2 regions of the Enterococcus sp. LJL120 genome follow, and region 2 is predicted to be linked to the other one. Evidence: predicted binding sites of a transcription regulator. Region 2 holds the regulator's gene; the other holds the start of a gene.
What was found. Region 2 encodes LexA, which represses DNA repair genes until DNA is damaged. Its sites were predicted from a motif close to CNAACANNTGTTNG; they were not measured.
Positions count from the first base shown of each region.

Region 1 (3,205 bases), on a different contig from region 2:
AGGATCTTCTAATTCTTTTGTGGGATCATCTGGATCTCTTGGCGTCGTCACATCTTCATTTTCAAGTAATGACAAGCGCCCAGGTGTTGTTTCACCAGTATCAGCGGCATGAAGGCTAGTTGGAGCAGCAAACCCGATTAATAGACTGACCGAAAACAAACAACTCAATATTTTCTTATGCATTTTTTCCTCCTTTTAGTGAGAAACTAGTGTGACGATTGGGTTATAAAATGACAATAGCTAATGGCTTGAGACGACTGGCTGATTTTTTGAATCAGTTGGGCTATATTCCTGTAATTAAACTTGGAGAATAAAACTAACTTACCTGATTTATTGATGCAAAAAAGTTCCAGTGTCACTAGTGATTATTTTGCATATCATACTCGCATTCTTTGTTCTCTCTATTCTGAGAAACCAGAATTGCCAACAACAATCTAAAAAACTGGCAACATCCATGTTAAAATGAAAAACAGCAAAGACAAGATAAGTTATTTCCTCTAGAAAAGAAAGAACCCCTCACAAGAAAAATATACTATCTTCCGGTATTTTTGTCAATATAATTAATTATTATTATATATATTGAATAAAACATACTGTTTTATAGATTTGTACAACTTAATCTCTCCATTAATCAAATTAAAAAAACACATCCACAACTTCTCCACAGAATATAATTAACAATACCCATTGTTCTTCAACCAAAGTCTGCTATAGCAGTTAATCGATTTAAAGTCAATTGACAGCAAATCACATTCCTACTGTTTGACTGTATTTTAGGTAGTTTCAAATCCTGTTTTGTTGTGGACGCATTTTTTATTTTTTATGGGTCTCTGGCCATAATGGAAGCGTGATATTTTCATAAGTCATAGGATCTAGATTAGTAATTGTAACGCCTAGTAAACGAATGCCTTTTTCAAGGCCTTGGACCTCCTCCCAAATCAAACTGGCCTCAGCAAAAATCGCTTCTTTTTCATGCAAGTATTCCCGCAAAGTCGTTCTCTTAGTAATCGTCGTAAAATCAGCATAACGAACTTTCAGCACCACTGTTTTGCCATGTTTTTGCTCTTTTTTCAAAGCACCAGCAACTTTTTCTGAAAGTTGCCTTAGCTGAGTAAGGACTTCTGATTCAGTAGTCAGCAATTTTCCATAGGTGTGTTCTTTGCCGACTGATTTGCGATTACGAAGGATATTGACTGGGGAATCATGAATACCTCTGACTTTACGGTAGAGGGAATACCCCATCTTGCCAAAGCGACGAATCAATTCCATCTCGCTTTTTTCATATAAATCAGCACCCGTAAAGATACCCAGCTCCTGCATTTTAGGCACGGTTTTTTTACCTATACCGTGAAACTTTTCAATAGGCAATTCCTTTAAAAAGGTAATGGCCTCATCAGGCATGACAACCGTCATCCCCCTTGGTTTTCGATAATCAGAGGCTAATTTTGCTAAAAATTTGTTGTAACTAATACCAGCCGACGCCGTCAAATGGACTTCCTGCCAAATGTCTCGTTGAATCAGACTAGCAATCTTGATGGCTGATTTACTCTGTAGCTTGTTTTCAGTGACATCCAGATAAGCCTCGTCTATGGAAACTGCCTCGACAATATCCGTATAACGGTAAAAAATTTGACGAATCTGGCGCGAAATCTCTGAATATTTTTGATGATCCCCCGGTTTAAAAATCGCTTGTGGACACAGCTCAAAAGCCTTCTGGGCACTCATGGCAGAATGAATACCGTACTTTCGGGCTTCATAATTGGCAGTTGTCACCACTCCTCGACCGCCGGTATCACTGGGATGTCTGGCGATGACTAGGGGTTTTCCGACTAATTCAGGATGGTCCCGCTCTTCAACGGCCGCAAAAAAAGCATCCATATCAATATGAATAATCTTTCGCGAAGTATCATTTTTCAAAGGAAACTGTAGCTCCACCACGTCAATCACCTCCACTACATTATAAACCAAACGTTAGTTCCCTTTCAAGTAGGGGAGCCACGGCGTATATTCAAAAGATGCAAAATTCTCGAAAACTTTAGAATACTTCTTGATAGCATAAAAAGCATCTGCGGATTCGCAGATGCTTTTTATGGAAATGCTATTTTGAAAAATTCATAAGGCAGACAATTATTTAAATTGCCGCACGTCCTCTTTCCCCCGTGCGAATGCGAATCGCTTCTTCAACATTGGTGATAAAAATTTTGCCATCACCAACGCCCTCTGTGCCGCAAATACTCAAAATCATGTCGATTACTCGGTCCACGTCTTCATCTTGTACGACAAAGCTGATTGCCACCTTTGGTAGTAAGGTTGTGATGACTTCCTGACCTCTAACATACTCTTTAAAGCCCTTCTGCCGGCCAAAGCCTAAAACCTGAGCAACTGTCATCCCGGAGGTTTCTGTTCCTTGATCAATAGCCGCTTTTACTTCTTCTAGTTTTTCCTGTTGAATAACCGCATCTATTTTTTTCATTGATAACTTCCTCCATTATTAAGAATCTAAGCCCATAAACGTTGGGTAAGCTGATTCGTCATGTTCGCTGTGATCTAAGCCCAGCGCTTCTTCTTGAGCAGAAACACGAATCGGCATAAACAATTTGATAATTCGGATGATGATAAATGTTGCTAAACCGGCAAAAATTGCTGTGAAGACAATTGAAGCGACTTGAGCGATAAATAAGTTTGCTTCACCATAGATTAAACCTGTGTGACCTAATGCTGGATCGGCAAAGATACCTGTCATGATTCCACCGAAAATTCCGCCAATACCGTGGCAACCAAAAGCATCTAATGCATCATCATAGCCAAGTTTATGCTTGATAACTGAAATAAAGTAATAACAGAAAGGACTAACTAAAGCACCGATAATCAATGAAGACCAAAGGCTGACAAAACCGGCACCTGGTGTAATAGCAACCAGACCGACAACCGCCCCAGTACAGGCGCCGACAACTGTTGGTTTACCAATTGTTAATTTTTCAATCAGCATCCAAGAAAGCATTGCTGCGGCTGCAGAAGTATTGGTTGTTAATAATGCATGGACTGCCAAGCCATCTGCTGCTAAAGCTGAACCGGCATTGAATCCAAACCAACCGAACCATAAAAGCCCTGTTCCTAACACGATGAAAGGAATGTTATGGGGACGGTATTCCGTTTGCTTGAAGCCACGGCGCTGACCAACAACTAAAGCTAATACCAAACCAGA
Region 1 covers NZ_JBTXLV010000013.1:47,251-50,455, forward strand. Annotated here, with positions in the region: gene ACYSNU_RS17155 (WxL domain-containing protein) at 1-183, opposite strand, end outside; gene dinB (DNA polymerase IV) at 814-1,938, opposite strand; gene ACYSNU_RS17165 (P-II family nitrogen regulator) at 2,132-2,473, opposite strand; gene ACYSNU_RS17170 (ammonium transporter) at 2,492-3,205, opposite strand, start outside.
Region 1: dinB (DNA polymerase IV) is a predicted target of LexA. The motif match lies at 1,966-1,979, and genes of this name have one in related genera.

Region 2 (3,205 bases):
ACATCAGCTACTTCGCTGCCGCCAGTTAATTCATCAATTGATGTTTGAATTTCTGCTGCTGTTTTACCAGCTACGAAATCGGTGATGGCTTCCATGTTGTCTTTCCAAGTTAAAGTAGCACCAGACTCAGCCATCATTTCAGAATAGGCTTCGTTGTTTTCTTCTTTACCAGCTAAAATAGTTCCTTCTGGATAAGATTCACCAAAAGTTGCATCTGAGTTAGGCACGCCAGTCCAAGTACCAGAGCCGTCGTCTTCAATATATTGGAACTCATCCATGCGGGCGGAGATAATTGTGTCGCCATCCATTGTTACGTTTGTAATGGCAAAGGCGCGATCTCCGTGGGGTGCAGTATACAATTGACGCATGTAAATTGTACCCGCTGCTGGAATTTCTTGTGTTTCACCAATTTCTGAACCATCAGAAATCCAGATAGTTCCGGCTTCGCTTTCGCTAGCACCAGATGTAGCATCGCTAGAAGCTTCAGTTGCTTCCTTGCTTGATGCGGTTGTTGATTCTACGGTTGAAGAAGCACTAGTTGAATATTCCAACGTGTCTTCGTCTGCCTGACAAGCTGCTAGTGTCAGCACAGAAAATAAAGTAATGCTAGTTAATAGCACTTTTTTCATAATGATACCCCCAAAAATAAAATAGAATAAAAAAAATATTATGCTAGTTAATTATATCACAAAATAACAAAAGACCAAGCTTAAAATGTGTTAGCTTTGATTAGTCTTTTCTAATTTTTTTCTAGCTAAATCATGAGAATTTCTTTTAGAAAGTATTTTTTGAAGGAGAGAGAAATAACAGGCTTTGAAAATCAAAAAAGTCTGCAACTGCAGACTTTTTCAAAAATATTTTAGAGAATCCTTACTGATAGTAATGGGGATAATACTCATCTTTTTTTGCTTGTTTACGTTTTTGTGCACGATATTTTTTTTCATCCCACAAAATAAACCAGATAATAAACAACGGAGCTACTATTAAAATGGCATTTTCCATACCAAGATTACCGACGAACATTCCAACAACTAAAATCAACAAGACTAACCCAAAGCGACGAATTGCAATCATGTTATTCACCTCATTTTTAATATACGAACAAATGTTTGTATTTGTATTATACGAACTTTTGTTCGATTTGTAAAGAAAAAAATAAAGCCATTTTTAAATGACTTTATTTTGCCTTCTAATAGATATGATCGCGATACAGGCTGACAACTTTTCCTAAGATGGCAACATCAGCTAAAATGATTGGAGCCAATTTATCATTTTCTGGTTGTAGTCTGATATGATCGGTTTCTTTAAAAAATCTTTTACAGGTCGCTTCATCTTCATCAGTCATTGCAATGACAATGTCGCCGTTTTGTGCGGTGCTTTGCTTGCGGACAATCACAAAATCGCCATCAAAAATACCCGCATTAATCATCGACTCACCACGAATCGTCAACATAAACAACGAACCTTCTTCATTTGATAAATTCGGTGGAATCGGGAAGAAATCGGTCGCTTCTTCGACTGCTAAAATCGGCTCGCCGGCAGTTACAATCCCCAGCATTGGGATGGTCTCACTGCGAATGCCTAATTTTTCCAGTCCTCGCTGCGTTAATTCAATCGCCCGTGGTTTTGTTGGGTCACGCTGCAATAAACCTTTTTTTTCTAGTCGTGATAAATGACCATGGACAGTTGATGTCGAGGAGAGGTTAACCGCCTCGCCAATTTCCCGGACCGTTGGCGGGTATCCTTTAGCTGTGACACGATCATGAATATATTGCAGGACTTCTAACTGGCGACTCTCTGTTCGCTTAGCCATTGTCGCACCTTCTTTCTATAATAACCAAAGTTTACCATAGCTTTTTAGCTAAATCAAACGTTTGTTCGCTATTTTGTCATTAGCAAAATAATTGCTTGGCTTTCAGTTGTAAATCTTTAGAGTTTTTACTATGATAAACAAAGAGAGGAGCTGGTAATATGCTTTCAGAAGAAAAAATTAATCGAATTAACGAATTGGCTCGCAAGAAAAAAGCTGAAGGGCTGAATGAAGCCGAATCAAAAGAACAAAAAAATTTGCGGGAAGAGTACCTAAAAGCTTTTCGTTCTGGCATGAAACATCATATAGAAGGAATGAAAGTCGTCGATCCTGAGGGAACTGATGTCACTCCGGAAAAATTGAAACAGATTCAAAAAGAAAAGGGTCTGCACAATCGCTGATTAATTTCAGTAAAAAAAACTAAAAAAAGTTTGCTTGATAAAATAGAATCGGTTACAATAAAAATAGAATAAAAGTAAAATAAACCAAAACCAAAAAACGGAGGGATTCTTTTGTTTGATACAATCGACCAACTAGGTGTAAATGCAATTCGTACTTTGAGTATTGACGCAATCCAAAAAGCTAATTCAGGACATCCAGGTTTACCAATGGGAGCTGCCCCAATGGCTTATACATTGTGGACCAAACATTTAAAAATTAATCCAGCAACTTCAACAAACTGGGTAGATCGCGATCGTTTTGTCTTGTCTGCCGGTCATGGCTCTGCAATGTTGTACAGCTTATTGCACCTTGCCGGTTATAAAGTTTCGATTGATGATTTGAAAAATTTCCGTCAATGGAATAGCTTAACGCCAGGACATCCAGAAATTCATCATACAGATGGCGTTGAAGTGACAACGGGTCCTTTAGGGCAAGGAATTGCAATGTCCGTTGGGATGGCAATGGCAGAAGCTCATTTGGGAGCTACTTACAACCGAGAAAGTTTTAACGTGATGGATCATTACACATTTGCATTGTGTGGCGATGGGGACTTGATGGAGGGCGTGTCTCAAGAAGCAAGTTCTTTAGCAGGTCATTTAAAACTTGGTAAATTAGTTGTCTTGTATGATTCAAATGATATTTCTCTTGATGGTCCAACCAGCAAAGCCTTTACTGAAAGTGTTAAAGGTCGTTATGAAGCTTACGGTTGGCAATATATTCGTGTAGAAAATGGCAATGATTTAGATGCTATCAACAAAGCGATTGAAGAAGCGAAGGCTGAAACAGATAAGCCTACTTTAATCGAAGTCAAAACAATTATTGGTTTTGGTTCACCAAAAGAAGGCACCTCTGCTGTTCACGGTGCGCCTTTAGGTCAAGAAGGCATTGACATGGCTAAAACAGTTTACGGTTGGGATGCACCCGCATTCACAGTTCCTGATGAAGTAACTGCTC
Region 2 covers NZ_JBTXLV010000004.1:134,834-138,038, reverse strand. Annotated here, with positions in the region: gene ACYSNU_RS08140 (peptidoglycan-binding protein) at 1-629, opposite strand, end outside; gene ACYSNU_RS08135 (hypothetical protein) at 871-1,074, opposite strand; gene lexA (transcriptional repressor LexA) at 1,190-1,813, opposite strand; gene ACYSNU_RS08125 (DUF896 family protein) at 1,972-2,211, shown strand; gene tkt (transketolase) at 2,323-3,205, shown strand, end outside.